DNA from 3 places in the Jeotgalibacillus sp. JSM ZJ347 genome. Region 2 is predicted to be linked to each of the others. Evidence: riboswitches for the same ligand, from Rfam matches in the RefSeq annotation. Region 2 holds a riboswitch; each other region holds the start of a gene.

Region 1 (5,779 bases), on a different contig from region 2:
ATCAGTACAGCGTCACCTTCTCCATTTTCATAAAGCTGGACAAGCAGTGCTGCTTCGTAATCTGCTTCAAACTGAAGGTTTTTAGGGTTTTCTACAACATCTGATACTTCCGCTTTAGTTTTGTCCACTTCAGGGTCAAGTGTGATAAGCCCCTGCGCTTCAAGCATTGTCAGGATACGACCGTGGTCAGCGACTGAATTACTCATCAAAATTTCAGCGCCTTCAGGAAGGTCATCAAGTGATTCGTGCTCCTGAGAGTAGATACCAATCGGCTCAATGTGAATTCCGCCAGCGTTTGCGAAATCATAGCCGTGCTCTGCGATTTGTGATTCAAGGTAAGGAATGTGCTGGAAGTAGTTTGCATCAATCTCACCTGATTCAAGGTCCTGGTTCGGCAGTATATAGTCCTGATACGTTTCAATTTGAAGGTCTACGCCTTCTTCTTCAAGAAGCGGCTGTGCCTGCTCAAGGATTTCTGCGTGAGGTACATTAGAAGCGCCGACTCTCAGTTCAACCGGCTCGCCCTCTTCACCAGTGCCGATACCTTCTGCATTATCTGAACCGCAAGCGGCTAAAGCGAAAATACTTGTTACTGCGAATGTTCCTGCTACGAATTTTTTCATGTGTCATTCTCTCCCTTAAATGTGTTTTTTATAATAAGCTAAATTAGCGTTTATCCAGTTTGTTGGTGAAGAAGTCTCCAAAGAATTGAATGATGAAGACGATTGCTAGGATAATGATGGTTGCTGCGAGTGTGACATCGTCTCTGCTTCGCTGGAAACCATCAAGAAATGCCAGGTTACCAAGTCCGCCCGCTCCGATAACACCAGCCATTGCTGTATAACCGACAAGCGCGATCGCTGTAACCGTGATTCCTGAGATCAGCGCTGGCATTGATTCCGGCAGTAATACTTTAAATATAATCGTGCTTACCTTTGCACCCATTGATCTTGCTGCTTCAATAACCCCTTTATCAATTTCACGCAGTGCGATTTCAACCATTCGTGCATAGAATGGAGCTGCACCGATAATCAGTGCAGGCAGTGCTGCATCCGCTCCCCTGATTGTTCCGAGGAGAAAGCGTGTAAACGGGATCAGCAGTACAATTAAAATGATAAATGGAATTGACCTGAATATATTAACGAGTGCTGTTGTAATGGTGTAGGCGATTTTGTTCTCCCACAGGTTTCCTTTAGAAGTGAGAAACAATAGCAATCCGAGTGCGAGTCCCAACACAAATGTGATCACAACTGACAGCACAGTCATATAAATTGTTTCATATGTCGCTTCCCACATGACCGGCCACTCAACGTTCGGAAAAATCTGCTCAATCATGCGTGATCACCTCCACTCCAACACTTGCCGCTTCTAAAAATTCAATCGCACGCTCAAGCTCGTCCTGCTTACCGTGTAAATGAATAAACAGTGAACCGTATGCGCCATTTTGCGTCTGAGAAATTTTCCCCTGCAGAATATTCACCTGCAGATCAAATGAACGGATCAGGTTTGTAACGACCGGCTGCTCTGCTGATTCTCCAACGAATGACAGCTTAACCACTTTACCATCCTGATATTCTTCAAGAAGATGTTCAATCGTTTCTTTTGTTTCTTCAGGCTCTGTTACCTGCTGAACAAAGCGTTTCGTAATCTTTTCTTTCGGCTGCTTAAATACTTCAAGCACATCTCCGAGTTCAACAACTTTTCCGCCTTCCATGACTGCCACACGGTGACAGATCTTTCTGATCACATGCATTTCATGTGTGATCAGGACAATTGTCAGCCCGAGACGTTTGTTAATATCAACGAGCAGTTCAAGAATCGCATCTGTTGTCTGAGGATCAAGCGCTGAAGTTGCTTCGTCACACAGCAGCACTTCAGGGTCATTCGCAAGCGCTCTTGCAATCCCGACTCTCTGCTTCTGACCGCCACTCAGCTGGGACGGATATGCATCTCCACGTCCCTCCAGACCAACCAGCTCAATCAGTTCATTGACTCTCTTTTGCCTCTCCTGCTTTGGTACGCCAGCAATTTCAAGAGGAAAAGCAATATTTTCACTGACAGTGCGTGACCAGAGTAGATTAAAATGCTGGAAGATCATACTGATTTTCTGTCTTGCTTTTCTTAAATCGCCTCCTTTGATAGAGGAAATCAGCTTGCCGTTTATATCCACTTTACCTTCTGACGGCTGTTCAAGACCGTTCAACATGCGAATCAATGTACTTTTACCGGCACCGCTGTAGCCAATAACCCCAAATATTTCGCCTTCCTGGATTTCCAGATTGACTTTATCTACTGCAGTCAGCGAACCGCTTCTTGTTTTAAATACTTTTTTTACATCTGAGATGGTTATCATACCATCACCTACTTTCGTCAATTAACTTATTATCCCGTTAAAGTGGGACATTAAAATGATTCCATAAATTGCCCACTCATCTACAAAAACGAAAACGCCTCTCTGCGTGATGAGCAGAAAGGCGTCCAAAATTAAAACGGCTTTCTCTCATCTGCCAGGTTTTCACCTGTGTGACTTGGCACCTTTCCAGTAAACTGTCGGTTGCCGGGCTTCATAGGGCACTTCCCTCCGCCGCTCTTGATAAGAGTTTCGCGTATTTAGTTAAGATTCATTAAGAGTACGAGACAAATCGTATCATGACCCTAAAATTAATGTCAACGATTTTTTTCAAAAATTGCACATTTACTTTTCGACCGGCTGCCTGGAAAGTTCTTCGAAAGCTTCAAAAATCGTTGGAACCGATTCGAATTTATAGATTTTCTGCACCATTTCGCCGTTTTTAAATAACAGTAGACACGGTACGCTCTCGATCTGATAGCGTTCTGCAAGCGGCTCGACGTAATTTAGATCCGCTTTACCGATTTCAGTGTCTTTAATTGCTGCTGCTGTAACTTCAAGCATTTTACCTGCAAGCTTACATGTCCCGCACATTGGTGTATACAAATACATCGCTGCTTGCTGTTGCTGCTGTAATCGCTGATCCAGATCCTCAATTGTCCATTCTTTTATCATTAAAGATTCATCCTTTTTTCTAAAAACTCAGTGTAAATATCAATGTTCGCACCCGCTAAAATAACTGCCAGGTGCTGCTCAGGCGCAGTTGCAACCTCACGATAGGCTCTGTCGATATACAGATGATCGGCTTCGGGCATCTCTCTTTTAAACTGTTTTCGCAGTTTTTCGCCTGCATCATCCGCATCCACAAGCACATAGACATCTTTTTCATACAATTCATCAATCAGTTCATCCATTTTTGAAAGGCTGATTGTGCCGTTTGTACAAATGATATCTACCGGTTCTCTAATAATCGGCTGTACCTTGCGTTTATCAGATTTGCCTTCAACAATAATAACCTTTTTGCACTCCATTTCCCATCACACCCTCACCTAAGGATCGCACGGCTTTCTTACATGGTATGCTGCTGCTTTAATTGTCGCCTGTACAGTGAAGAAATGCAAGTAAATGAGATGGGGAAGTTCCTTTTGCAGTAGTACTTTACCTTAGAAGGTGTGGTTTGCCAATTATCATTCAGGAGTTTTTAAAGAAATATTTATACTTGCACTGCAGGTGATTGGATCGTAAGGGGGCGACTCCTGTGGCATGAAGGGACAGGTGAGGCATACGGCGAAGCCTGCTGGCTCACCGCCCGGCCACGCAAAGCGTCTCCCTGAAGCGGAAATCACCTGCCACTTTTTGATAGCAAAATACCGCTCACCAAACCAGGTGAACGGCATGTTAATCAGTCTTCGTCTGTCATTTTGTCATATGCTTCAGCATCCATCAGTTCGTCAACTTCTGATTCGTCAGAAAGTTCTACTACGACCATCCATGCTTTTTCATATGGAGATTCGTTAACGTATTCAGGGCTGTCTTCAAGGTCTTCGTTTACCTCAACGACTTTACCGCTGACTGGTGCGTAAAGTTCTGAAACTGTTTTCACAGATTCAACACTGCCAAATGGCTCGTCTGCCTGCAGCTCGTCGCCAACTTCCGGCAGTTCAACGAATACGATATCGCCAAGTTCTGATTGTGCAAATTCAGTAATACCGATTCGTGCTTTACCGTCTTCAACTTTTACCCATTCGTGTTCTTCTGAATAACGTAATTCTTTTGGTGAACTCATGTATTTTCCCTCCGCATATGAATGATTTCTATACTACTTCATATTGGCATAACAGGTGCCTGAAAACAAGAATTGTTTCTGATTTAGCCCTGCCATTTTTCCTCAAATTCAGGTTCTTTAAATCCAACAGTGACTTGTGTGCCATCAGTTGTCAGCGGACGCTTGATCAGCTTGCCATCTGAAGCCAGTAATTCAAGCTTTTCATCATCTGACATGTCAGCCAGTTTGTCTTTCAGGCCAAGCTCCCGGTACTTTACGCCGCTTGTATTAAAGAACTTCTTCAGTTCCATACCACTTTTTTTATGTAGCTCAGAAAGTTCCTCTTTTGAAGGTGGTGAATCAATTAAGTGAATTTCTTCGTATGACACCTCGTTTTGATCCAGCCATTTTTTTGCTTTGCGGCACGTACCGCATTTTGGGTACGTATAAAAAGTAATCGCCATGTTAACTCCTCCTTTTAATAACAGCGGTCTTCCACTGTAATGATCAGATGCTTTAACGTCTCAAGCGCACCCTCAAGTGCAAGGGAATAATTGCGCTGTGTGCCATGCTGTTCCATTTTTAAAATACCCTGTTCACGCAGAATTTTCAAATGATGAGAAACAGCAGGACGGGATAGTGGAAGCCTTTCCGTTAGTTCATTCACTGTCATTGAATCGGCATCTGACAGCATTAAGACAATATCCTGACGATAAGGATCACTTAATGCCTGAAATAACGGTATACAATCCCGAAATGCTTTTTCTGCTTGTTCCCCCATCGTTGTCACCTCACTACTCTCTTTCCTGAGTTTTTCTTACAATACCGGCAGCAGCCGATCTGGAGATAAGTCGGCTCGCTCTGGACTGAAGCTTGTTCATCCCGCCAGGAATAATCTGCTTTTTCCCATTCATGAATTCGATAAACGCAATCTTTGCTACCGCCTGCGGTTTCATCGTACCGTTCTTAAATAACTTTGAATCATTCAGCTCAGCAGTGTCTTTAAATCCGGTGCTTGTAGGTCCGGGATATAACCCTGACACCTGCACACCATGCTCAGCCCATTCATTATCAAGCGCCTCAGTAAATGATTTCACATATGCTTTTGATGCATAATACACAGACATTAATGGTCCCGGGAAAAACGCAGCTGTCGAAGCGACATTCAGTATCTTACCTGATTTCGCATTCACCATCTCCCGGCCAAACAGCTTTGTCAGCTCAGTTAATGACGTAATATTTAACTGAATCATTTCCTGTTCCTTTTGAAGATCAGTCTGATGAAACTCTCCAAATAAACCGACGCCTGCGTTATTAATCAGAATATCAACCTGCAAATCCTGTCCTTTCACCTCAGCAAAAAGAGCCTCGGCAGCACCCGCTTTTGATAAATCACTTTGAAAAACATGCGTCTCAATCGTATATTTCTCTCTCAATTCATCCGCCAGTTCATTCAGCTTATCCATACTTCTCGCCGCAAGAATCAACGTATGCCCCTTTTCTGCAAAAAGCTTCGCCAACTCTTTTCCAATCCCGCCAGACGCACCCGTAATCAACACATTCATCCAACCACACTCCTTATGTCTATATGTTTAAAAGTTTAGACATATTTTAAATACTTATATACAGAATGTCAATTGAAGATGCTTTCACAAGAAAGTTTA
Region 2 (5,779 bases):
TCAGTAATCAATGCAGTATATAAAGGTATCAGTTCAAATGAAGTAAAGGGGCTTTTTTATATGGAGCAGTTTATCTCTAATGAACAATTTAATGTGATAAAATCTCAAATTATCGGTATGCAGAGACAGGCGAACGTGACCTCGGATGAAGGTGTGAAAACGGCAGTGAAAGAAGCAGCGGAGGCAAAAGTGCATGACTCATTTGAGCAGTTAACACCAGATCAGGAGCAGCTGATCTCAGGCGTTGCAGCGCTTGAAACAGAAGAGGAACGCACAAAATTCCTGATGGATCTGACGCCTTACAGAAAATCTTTCCCTGAGGTTACCCCGGCGGATTTACGCGGGCTTTTCCCAAAGGTGAAAAAGCTTCATATCCCTGATCTTGAATCGGTGGATTTCAGAGCGCTGACTTACCTGGGGTGGAAGGATATCGGGCAGAGTAAACAATATTTCGTTTATATGAAAAATGGTGAGTTAAAAGGTGTTCAGGGCAGATATGTCATCTCAGCAAGAAAAGGGATATGCAGTTTGTGTAACCGATATGGTGATGTGGCACTTACGAGCATCCAGAATAAACCGCGGGAGTCAGAAGGGCTGAAATCCTACGGGCAGTATATCTGTTATGACAGCAAAGAATGCAACCAGTCAATTCAGGACTCATCTCAGCTCGAAGCATTCCTTGGGCAGGTTTAATGCACGGTTAGATCTACAATAAGTCAAAAGGGTGATTCAAATGGACGTAAACGAGAACATACAACAATATCTCTCAATTTATGAACAACTCAGAAAAAAATACCGCTGGCGTGTAAGCAGTACATCGCTGATGATGCTGGCCGGGCAGCTTGTGACAGCAGAAAAACCGTTTGATTTGAACAAGCTGATTTCTCTAAATGAAAACATTAAACGGGAATCCAGTCAGTTTGCCTATATTCAGTCAGCAGACTTACGCCTGATGCTGACGGGTCTGCTGGTTTCAAATTTTGACAATCCAAAAAAGTCTTTTGAAGAGATGATGCTGGTCTATGAAAAACTGATCGATTCAGGTTTTTCTAGAAGTCCGCATGCTTACATTGCAGCATACGCGCTCTATGTCTCGCTTGAAACCGGTACAGAAGAAGAAATGGATGACCACGTAAAACGTGCAAAAAGCATGTACAGCGGTATGAAGAAACAGCATTTCTTTTTAACCTCACATGAAGATTACCCGCTATCTGTCCTGCTTGCGGAAGAAGAAGGAGAAGAGGAAGAGCTGCTTGATGATATGGCTTACTATTATGATCAGCTTCATATCGTTTTGGCAAAAGGAAACAACCGCCAGTTTTTATCTCAAATCCTTACATACGGGCGTCAGGATAATAGACAGCTGCTCGTACAAAATACGGTTACATGGCTGGACGATCTGAAGACAAATAAAATCAAACTGCGCGGCAATCATCTTCCGATTGTCGGGGTACTGGCGCTTGCGGGGACACCTTCGGCCCTTCTTCATGAAGTGAAAGCAACGTATGATCAGCTCATTCAAATTAAAAGCTTTAAGTGGCATAAGGACCTTTGTTTTATGACCGCTGTAAGGTTTGTCCTGCAAAAAAAAGTAGAAGAAAATAATGTACTTGATGTCGGACTTGCCTCAACCATTGAATCGATTCTGCAGGCACAGCAGGCGGCTGTTCTTGCGGCGGTTTCAGCAGGTGCAGCTGCATCGGCAAGCTCATCAAACAATTAATGACCGAGGTCAAGGGAAAGAGGAATGTGTCATGAGGTTCATTTGTCTGCAGCATGTCTGGTATGACAATGCGGGATACCTTGAAGAGTGGTCGAAAGCCTGGGGGAGCGAGCTCCATTATATCGATGCCAAAAAACCGGATGATTATCCTCTGATGAAAGATAATGATGTTCTGGTGATCCTTGGCGGACCGATGAGTGTGCAGGAACTCCCTGAAACAGACTGGATGCAAAGGGAAGTTGATTATATCGAAAAAGCAATGAATGAGAAGAGAAAAATCATGGGTATTTGTCTCGGTTCTCAATTGATTGCACATATTCTCGGCACGGAGGTATCCTCCCTGCCACAATATGAAATGGGCTGGGCGGAACTGAATTGGCATACTTCTTTCCTCGAAGATTTTGACGTTGATCAGCTTAGCATCCCGATGTTCCACTGGCACAGTGATATTTATGATCTGCCGAAAGGAACGAAGCCAATCGGGAAATCCGAGTTAACGCCGGTACAGGGATTCTATACTGATCATATACTGGCATTTCAATTTCATCCCGAGATGACAGTTGAAGGCATTCAGAATCTGATTGATCACGATGATCAGGAGATTGAGAAGCGTGATAAAACAGTGGACATGGAAGGACCGAGAGCTGATCCGGGGTATGTAGAACAAAGTCACAATCGCTTTCAGCCGATCATTGAAAAGTTTTTAAATGTACATGGCGAAAAAAAGATTGATTAAACACTGGACAAAGTTTTGAATTGTGTATACAATAATAATGAGATTCATTCTCAATTAAAAAATAAAACGTCGCACTTACTATATATGCCTGTAAACAGTCGTTTCGCACCGGCTTTTTATACTGAAGGCACCCAAGAAAGCGACGCCCCCTCCCTTAACCGCACGCTGCCTGACACCAGCGTGCGGTTTTATTTTTCAGCTTTATTAAAATGTTGAAGACCAATGTTGTATAACACAGCTGGTGAGTGTAGCGTAAGGGGGGCGACTCCAGCAGGAGAAGCGCGAGAGGTGAGAACTGCGGAAAGCGTACCCCGGGAGCTACAATCACAAGCCAAATTCAACAGAGACATTTTTTGTGAAAAATCTTGCACATTCTCATAATATGATGTAGTCTATACAACAACTATTATTTTCAGACAATTTAATAACTTATCTAGAGAGGTGGAGGGACTGGCCCTTTGAAACCTCAGCAACCGGCAGTGCACGGTGCTAATTCCAGCAGGCGATCAGCCTGAAGATAAGAGGAACGCTCACAAAGACCTTCTCTTATCAGAAGGTCTTTTCCTGTATATACAGAACGATTTGAAGGAGTTGCTTTATGATGACGTCAATTGAAACAATCCTTGCCCAGCTTGGGAACAGAAGTGAAGATGCAACCGGAACTGTCAATCCGCCAATCTATTTATCAACAGCCTACCGCCACGAAGGACTGGAACGATCCACGGGCTATGACTATACAAGAACAAAAAACCCGACAAGAACGATTCTGGAAGAAGGGATTGCGGTGCTTGAGGGAGCAGATCAGGGATTTGCCACAAGCTCTGGAATGGCAGCGGTCCAATTGGTACTCTCGCTATACAAACCGGGGGATGTGATTTTAGCCTCTCATGATTTGTACGGCGGCACATACCGTCTGTTTAATCATTACAGCGAGCATTATGGCATAGATTTTCTTTATGTTAATACAAACAACGCAGAAGCACTGCAGCAGGCCTGTACGAAGCGGGTAAAGGCAGTCTTTGTCGAGACGCCGACGAACCCGCTGATGAAAATAACGGACATTAGACAGGTCGCTGATTTCGCATATAACAAGGGTATCCATCTAATTGTTGATAATACGTTTTTAACGCCTTATCTGCAGCGGCCGATTGAGCTTGGCGCAGATATTGTCATTCACAGCGCAACAAAATATCTTGGCGGTCATAACGATGTGCTCGCAGGTCTTGTTGCAGCAAAAGGTGAACAGATTTGTGAAAAGCTTTTTGCACTCCATAACGGGGCAGGAGCGGTTCTTTCTCCAATGGATTCATGGTTATTAATCCGCGGCATGAAGACCCTTGCGCTCAGAATGGACCGTCATCAAACGAATGCGGCTTCAGTTGCAGCATTTCTTGAAACGCAGCCACAGGTTGCAGAGGTCATCTATCCCGGTATCGGGGGGATGGTTTCATTCAGGCTCGAACAGTCAGAGTGGATTGATCCATTTCTAAGATCGATCAATGTCATTTCATTTGCTGAAAGTCTTGGGGGCGTGGAAAGTTTTATCACCTATCCTGCCACTCAGACGCATGCTGATATTCCAGAAGCGGAACGTGAAGCAAAAGGTATCTGCAGCAGGTTATTACGTTTTTCTGTTGGTATCGAACAGCCGGAGGATTTAATCACTGATCTGAAACAGGCGCTTGAAGCAGCCGGAAGAGGAGGACATCACTTATGACACATCATTTTGATACGAAATTACTGCATCAACCGTCATATATTGATAAGCAGACAGGGGCTGTGAATGTACCCTTACACTATTCATCCACTTATCATCAGCAGTCAATTGATGAGTTCGGTCCTTACGATTATAGCCGTTCAGGGAACCCGACGCGTGAAGCACTTGAAGAAACCATTGCGGACCTTGAAAATGGTCACTCAGGCTTTGCTTTCGCATCAGGAATGGCTGCGATTTCTTCAGCCTTCATGCTGCTGTCAGCAGGAGATCACGTACTTGTTTCAAAGGATGTATACGGCGGGACGTACCGGATGATTACAGAGGTGCTCACGCGCTTTAATATTGATCATTCATTTATCGATATGACAGACCTTAATGAAACGGCGCGTAATGTCCAGCCGAATACAAAAGTGATCTACGTGGAGACGCCATCCAACCCAACGCTCAATATTACTGATATTGAAGGCGTGGCAAAAGTGGCAAAAGCACACGGCTGTCTGACATTTGTGGATAATACGTTCATGACTCCGCTTTATCAAAAGCCGCTTGATCTCGGAGCAGATGTCGTACTGCACAGTGCAACCAAGTTTCTCTCCGGCCACAGCGATGTTGTTGCAGGTCTTGCCGCTGTAAAAGATGAAGAGATTGCTGCACAGCTGAAGTTTATCCAGAATTCATTCGGCTCTATTCTTGGTGTACAGGACAGCTGGTTACTATTGCGCGGCTTAAAAACGCTCAGCGTCAGACTGAAGCAGTCATCTGATTCTGCAAGAAAGATTGCACAATTTCTTCATCACCACCCGTTGATTGACGAAGTGTATTACCCTGGATTTTCATTTCATGCAGGCTACCACATTCACCAGAGACAGTCGACTGGCGCAGGAGCTGTGCTTTCATTCAGGCTGCCTGATAAAAAGAGTGCAGGGGTTCTAGTTGAAGCAATGAAAATTCCAGTGTTCGCAGTCAGTCTTGGCGCTGTAGAATCAATCCTGTCCTACCCCGCAACCATGAGCCACGCTGCAATGCCGCCGTCAGAACGTGAATTACGCGGTATCACATCAGGACTCCTGCGCCTGTCAGTCGGTCTTGAAGACACTGAAGACCTGATTACAGATTTGCGCCAGGCGCTTGATAAAGTCGGCGCGTATCAGACGCTGCAGGTTTGAAAAATTTAACTGCATCCTTTAATCAGGGTGCAGTTTTTGTTTGCTATTAAAAATCAGTGGTAAAGACTTCTAAATACTTTTTAGGAGGATGACCAATGATATTTGCACATGATGGTTTGAAAGATCACCACATTATAGTGACAGGTGCAACCGGTGGGATCGGCTGGCACACTGTTCTGGAAGCACTTAAAACAGGCGCTTCTGTCACAGCTGCCGGGCGTAATGAAGATAAACTGAATGACCTGAAAGCGGCATGTAGAGAAGCTGGTGTTGATGCAAAACTGCTGGTCGTTTCAGCAGATCTGAACGAGTTTGAAGACAGGGAGGAACTGATTCAAAAAGCACAGGAGCATGCAGGGCCTGTAACCGGACTCGTGAATTCAGCCGGCGTTTCAGGAGGAGATACAGTTGAAGAGCTGTCTGAGGAAGATATGCGG
Region 3 (5,779 bases), on a different contig from region 2:
ACTGGCTGAAATGAGCAGCAGCCTGCATACCATTGCTGACCAGCTTGAAAACGGTCTTGCAGCAACCAATATGGATGAATCTTTAGGTCAGCTGCAGCAGGGGTTAGCTACGCTTGCTGCAAACTTCGCAGAGTTCCATTCAGGTCTTGCTTCATATACTGGCGGTGTCAGTGAGCTTGCAGGTTCGTATGGAGAACTTCATAGCGGACTTGGCGGTCTGACAGGTGGCACAGATGAGCTTGAGGACGGTGCAGGCGCTTTATATAGTGGCACTTCAGAGCTGGCTTCAGCAACAAGTGAGCTGCCTGACCAGCTCCAGGAAGAAATTGATGCCATGCTGAGCGAATTCGATAAATCCGATTTTGAGCCGGTTTCATTTGTATCTGACCAGAATGAGGGCGTTGAATCAGTTCAATTTGTGATTAAGACAGACAGCCTGAAAAAGGAAGATGCAGAAGAAGCAGAAGAGGAAGCTGCAGAAGAGAAGAGCTTCTGGGATCGTTTGATGGATTTGTTCAGGTAAGTGGTGTGTGCGATGAGGTTCGCGGGTTAACGGGTGATGTTCGGCGTTCAGCCAGGGATGTTCGAAGGTTATCCCCGGATGTTCGAATGTAAACACACCATGTTCAGCATTCAATCACCAACCTTCGACGTTTCATGTCTAAATACCTATAAGGAAAAAATCTCATTCAACCACTTAAATCAAACTGACAGGCGGATATCCGTCTGTCAGTTTTTTAAATTTATATCCTTCTGCAGCAGCTTTTCAGTTTACTTTCAGAACGTTTGTTCGTATAATAAAGGTACGAGGAGGAATGATCATGAAAGAGAAATTATTCCGCTACTGGCAGCAGGGTCTCACAGTCAAAATGATCTATATGAAACATGATGGTGTCTGTTCTGAGAGAAGAGTGCTGATCAGAAAGCTCGGGGAAAATTCTTTCACAGCCTACTGTCTGAAAAGAAGAGCTGTCCGTACTTTTCAATATGACCGAATCCTGTCAATCAAACCAATGATCAAAAAAGAAAAGCTGATTATCTGACCAGATAAAAGAGTCCTCCAGGAAGCAGCTGCTTCAAAAAGGACTCTGCACTTACATACCATTTTATTATTCTTCCTCTTCCATCATTTCTCTGATCTCGTCATATCTTTGCCGCTGCCTGTAGCCATATGTGGAAGATAAGACGACTTCCTCATCTTCGAGTGCTGAACCAAGTGCACCAATAATAGTGGCGATACTTGTTGCGGTCCAGGCAATATAAAAATAGTTCACATATCCAACATCCGGTGATACCTCAGACTGCAGCAGACCCATCGGTATAAATAAAACGACTGCAAATGAAAACAGGATAAACAGTAACATATAATATAATAATACTGAGGTCAAAAGGGTCAGGAATGTTGTTGCATTATAAAGCTTTCTAAGATGTGGTGCTGTTTGGGTTACCTGCTTCTTTTCCCATAACTGATGGGCTGAAATGATCCAGAAAACCATTGCAAGTATTGAAATATTGGATAGCAAAAACATTCTCCAAATACTATATTCATGACTCAGCATCCAAAGTGTGGGAAACACCAGTGCATAAGCACCGGTTGTAAAAGCAAGCATGATGACTTTTTTAAAGGACGAAAACATAACCCACGGTTTATTCGCACGCACCATACCGGTTAACAGGCGCAATGCGCTGCCTGCATAGGAATTGACTTTGAATCTTACATCAATATTTTCCGTATCCTCAGGGGTTTCTCTTTGGATTGGTGAAATTTTATCAAATCCTTTTTTACCAACCAGCCTTTTGGGATTTCTGGTTTTTAAATCTTTATTCTCTGTTTTATCTTTTTGCTCAAGTCTTTTTTCTGCTTTTTCCCGTCCCTCTTCAGAAGTCGTGTAGAACATTTCATTCACCAGCTGGAGAATTGAGTCCCTGACTCTGCGTGAGAGGGAAACCGCTCCAAGCCCCGGCAGGCTGATCAATGCAATGTTTTCTTCTTCATAGGCTTCAGCAATGATTGCTTTTTTTCCAAAAAGTAAAGGAAGGTCTGTAAGGGCAACTGTAAAATCCCACTCATTTTCTTTTCTTTTGGACAGAATCGCTTTCATCACTTCATCTGATTGGTCAGTGCCACCGGTTAGAGAATCAATTGAACAATCAATTTTCCAATCCCGGTTATCATCCACATAATAATCCAGCAGTTCAGGAAGTTCAGCCTTCAGCGAATCAATTAATTCTTTCGGATATCCCGGCGCTGCGATTAAACCCAGTGTATAATTCGATCCGCTCATATTTTCACCCCATCATTTCTTTATCGTTCTTACTCTTTTAACCTAAATTAATCATGTTAAAAACTTTCATTTTGAAAAAATCGACTATATATTAAAAAAAGATGATTAAAACATATTGACCTTCACGTAACGTAAAGCCTTATGCTGTATTTGTCAGGAGGGGTGTAAATGGAATATACAGTTCAGCAGCTGGCAAAGCTGTCCGGTGTAAGCGGCCGCACACTGAGGTATTATGATGAGATTGATCTGTTGAAGCCCGCGAGAATCAGTTCATCAGGATACCGTATCTACAGTCAGAAGGAAGTGGACCTGCTGCAGCAGATTCTCTTTTACCGGGAACTTGACGTAAGTCTGGAGGAAATCACCAGGATCATTCATCACCCGGACTTTGATCTGGTCCAAGCTTTGGAGCAGCATATTCAGAAACTGCGGGAAAAACATGCCCGTCTTGAACAAATTATTTCAAACGTTCAGAAAACGATTGAAAGCAAAGAAGGAGGCACTCCAATGTCAGATCAGGAGAAGTTTGAAGGCTTTAAGAAAAAACTGATTGATGAAAACGAAGAGAAGTATGGGAAAGAAGTACGTGAACAATATGGGGATCAGATCGTTAATGACAGCAATGCAAAAATGATGGGACTGTCAGAAGATGATTTCAAGCAGATGAATGATGTGGAAAAAGCTCTTCTTGCAGCACTTGAAAACGCCTATAAAACAGGCGACCCGGCTTCAGCTGAGGCACAAAAAGCAGCTGAATTGCATAAAGAATGGTTGAGCTTTACTTGGCCAAAGTACTCCAAAGAGGCACATGCAGGACTTGGTGACATGTATGTGAGTGATGAGAGTTTTACTGCCTATTATGACAAGCATTTTGAAGGTGCAACTGTATTTTTGCGGGATGCGATTCATGTGTTCACAGCAAAATAAAGTTAGTCAAAAGTCATTTGCGGATCTGAAAAAGTTCCTGCAAATGACTTTTTCTTTTTTGTTGACCATGTTGTGCGCCCCATCATTTAAAATGAGTATAAGGGGCTGATGCATATGTACAAAGTCAGTGAATTTGCTGAGGTTACAGGTTTAAGTAAAGAAACGCTCCGCTATTATGCAGAGGTGGGCCTGCTTGAGCCTGCTTATATTGATCCTGAAAATCGTTACCGCTACTATGATGACGGAAGCTATTTTTTAGCCATTCTTTTAATAAAGCTGAGACATTTCGGTTTCACGATCCAGGAGATGTCTGAAGTGATGAGAGATGAATCATTCGAAAATCTGGAAGCATTACTTCAGCAAAAGCGGAGAAAAATAGTAAATGAAATAGAAAACATGAGAAGCAAAATCGAAGAAATTGACCAGTTTATCGAATCAGGAAAGGGTGAGTGAGTGTGATCACATGGAAAGAAGATGTACTGATTGACGCAAATATTGAAGAGGTATGGGAATTATTCAGGGATAAGAATATCAAAAGAATTATGCCAAAAGTGATTTCACATGAGTTGCTGGAAGGGGAGGAAACTGTTTCAGGAGCGAAGCATCAACAAACCTATAGTGAGGGAAAACGTGTTGAAACTTATGTAGTTCATACATTGGTCTATAAAGATGAACCAAATGAGAAATATAAACAACTTAACTTTATCCTGGCAAAGGCTTTTAATACAACCTTCTCCTTCAATCTAATTAAAGAAAATGATCAGCAGACCCGACTCATTTATGAAGGGGAGAATAAAGGAGCAAACTTTGTCGGGAAAGCCATGCTGAAGCTTGCTGGCGGGAAACAGGATAATAAAGTGGTCCTCGAATTTCTTGAAAGAGTGAAAAAAGAAGCTGAAGACACCTGAACAATGATTGAATATTCTCAATTTAAATGATTGTATTGACTTATCCGAGTGAATCACTTATATTTCAACAATCAATAAAAACTTCATAACCATCTTCTTATGATGAGAGGCGGAGGGACTGGCCCTTTGAAGCCTCGGCAGCGGACTCGGAGTTTGAGTACTGTGCCAATTCCAGCAGGCATTTGCCTGAGAAATAAGAAAAGTTGTTTGCTTATATAAGCCTCTTCTTTTTCTTATTGGAGAGGTTTTTTTTGTGTCCTGAAAAAACTTCTTCAAGCGTTTAGTTCCACCCGAAATGGGTACATTTTTGAAGGTCAGGGCAAGATTAAATTTCAGGAGGCTATGACAGATGAATCAGGAGAATATTCAAAGTAATCCGCTGGCACTTGTTCCATTCGGCGTATTCATTTTACTTTTTATCGGGTCAGGTATTTTAACAGGCGACTTTTATTTCATGCCTGTATTAGTGGCATTGTTCACAGCGATTTTAGTGGCAATGCTGATGAATAGAAAAACAGATTTTCAGACGAAGACCATGCAGCTCGCGAAAGGTGGCGGGCATCCGAACATTATCTTAATGGTTGTCATTTTCCTTTTAGCCGGCGCATTTGCTTCTGTTGCTGAAGGAGCCGGTGCTGTAGATTCAACCGTTAATCTTGGATTGTCACTGCTGCCCCAGAATCTGCTCATCGTTGGTCTTTTCGTGATCGCATGCTTTATATCGATCTCAATGGGAACGTCAGTCGGAACAATCGTAGCGCTGGCACCAATTGGTCTTGGGCTGTCAGAGCAGACAGATATCGGTGTGGCACTCGCGATGGGTGCAATCGTCAGTGGTGCAATGTTTGGTGATAACTTGTCAATCATCTCTGATACAACGATTGCAGCGGTTCGTACTCAAGGGACAAAAATGAAGGATAAATTCAAGGCGAATATCTTTATTGTATTACCGGCAGCGATTATTACAGCCATTATTTTTGGCGTGCTGACGACGGGTAACAGTGCTTCTATTGATGGGGATAACCCATATCATTTAGTGCAGGTACTGCCTTATCTTGGCGTGTTGATTTTTGCAGTAGCTGGTGCAAATGTGATTTTGGTATTGCTTGGCGGAATCATTTTTGCAGGCATTGTTGGACTGGTACTTGGACAATACAGCTTTATGGACTTAATCGGGCTGATTGGTGATGGATTTACAAATATGCAGGAGCTTGCGATGATCGCGATTCTGCTCGGCGGACTTGTAGAGCTGATCCGGTTAAATGGCGGAATTGAATTCCTGCTTCAGGCAGTGACGAACCGTGTGAAAACGAAAAAAGGTGGAGAAGCCGGTATTGCCGGGCTTGTTGGTACAGTGAACCTTGCGACGGCTAACAACACGATTTCGATTATCACTGCAGGACCACTTGCGAAGCAGATCGCTGATGAATACGGTATTGATAAGCGGAGATCAGCGAGTTTGCTTGATATCTTCTCAAGTTCAGTACAGGGCGTGATCCCTTACGGCGCACAGCTTCTTGCAGTTGCGGGAGTCGCGGGAATCTCACCGGCTGAAATTGTACCGTATTGTATTTACCCGATTCTGATTGCATTATCAGGTGCCATTGCGATCGCGATACAGTATCCGAGGTTTAAAGAGAAGCGTGTATAAATTTTGAA

The links. A riboswitch is a leader RNA that binds a small molecule or an ion and turns the genes downstream of it on or off. The one in region 2 is predicted to bind S-adenosylmethionine.
Region 1: linked by a shared signal. The riboswitch ahead of ACH6CZ_RS10455 (methionine ABC transporter ATP-binding protein) and the one ahead of ACH6CZ_RS12995 (methionine biosynthesis PLP-dependent protein) in region 2 are both predicted to bind S-adenosylmethionine.
Region 3: linked by a shared signal. The riboswitch ahead of ACH6CZ_RS15715 (Na+/H+ antiporter NhaC family protein) and the one ahead of ACH6CZ_RS12995 (methionine biosynthesis PLP-dependent protein) in region 2 are both predicted to bind S-adenosylmethionine.

The regions. Positions count from the first base shown of each region.
Region 1 is NZ_JBISEN010000002.1:992,388-998,166, reverse strand. Features, by position in the region: gene ACH6CZ_RS10465 (MetQ/NlpA family ABC transporter substrate-binding protein) at 1-623, opposite strand, end outside; gene ACH6CZ_RS10460 (methionine ABC transporter permease) at 667-1,335, opposite strand; gene ACH6CZ_RS10455 (methionine ABC transporter ATP-binding protein) at 1,328-2,353, opposite strand; SAM riboswitch class I at 2,498-2,600, opposite strand; gene ACH6CZ_RS10450 (thioredoxin family protein) at 2,696-3,025, opposite strand; gene ACH6CZ_RS10445 (toprim domain-containing protein) at 3,025-3,381, opposite strand; gene gcvH (glycine cleavage system protein GcvH) at 3,753-4,136, opposite strand; gene ACH6CZ_RS10435 (arsenate reductase family protein) at 4,220-4,579, opposite strand; gene ACH6CZ_RS10430 (ArsR/SmtB family transcription factor) at 4,594-4,896, opposite strand; gene ACH6CZ_RS10425 (SDR family NAD(P)-dependent oxidoreductase) at 4,910-5,680, opposite strand.
Region 2 is NZ_JBISEN010000004.1:83,152-88,930, forward strand. Features, by position in the region: gene ACH6CZ_RS12980 (FusB/FusC family EF-G-binding protein) at 61-693, shown strand; gene ACH6CZ_RS12985 (DUF4003 family protein) at 734-1,723, shown strand; gene ACH6CZ_RS12990 (type 1 glutamine amidotransferase) at 1,755-2,459, shown strand; SAM riboswitch class I at 2,886-2,983, shown strand; gene ACH6CZ_RS12995 (methionine biosynthesis PLP-dependent protein) at 3,061-4,176, shown strand; gene metC (cystathionine beta-lyase) at 4,173-5,342, shown strand; gene ACH6CZ_RS13005 (SDR family NAD(P)-dependent oxidoreductase) at 5,438-5,779, shown strand, end outside.
Region 3 is NZ_JBISEN010000009.1:47,668-53,446, reverse strand. Features, by position in the region: gene ACH6CZ_RS15745 (YhgE/Pip domain-containing protein) at 1-523, shown strand, start outside; gene ACH6CZ_RS15740 (WYL domain-containing protein) at 822-1,043, shown strand; gene ACH6CZ_RS15735 (hypothetical protein) at 1,110-2,285, opposite strand; gene ACH6CZ_RS15730 (MerR family transcriptional regulator) at 2,454-3,212, shown strand; gene ACH6CZ_RS15725 (MerR family transcriptional regulator) at 3,327-3,665, shown strand; gene ACH6CZ_RS15720 (SRPBCC family protein) at 3,668-4,120, shown strand; SAM riboswitch class I at 4,215-4,320, shown strand; gene ACH6CZ_RS15715 (Na+/H+ antiporter NhaC family protein) at 4,470-5,771, shown strand.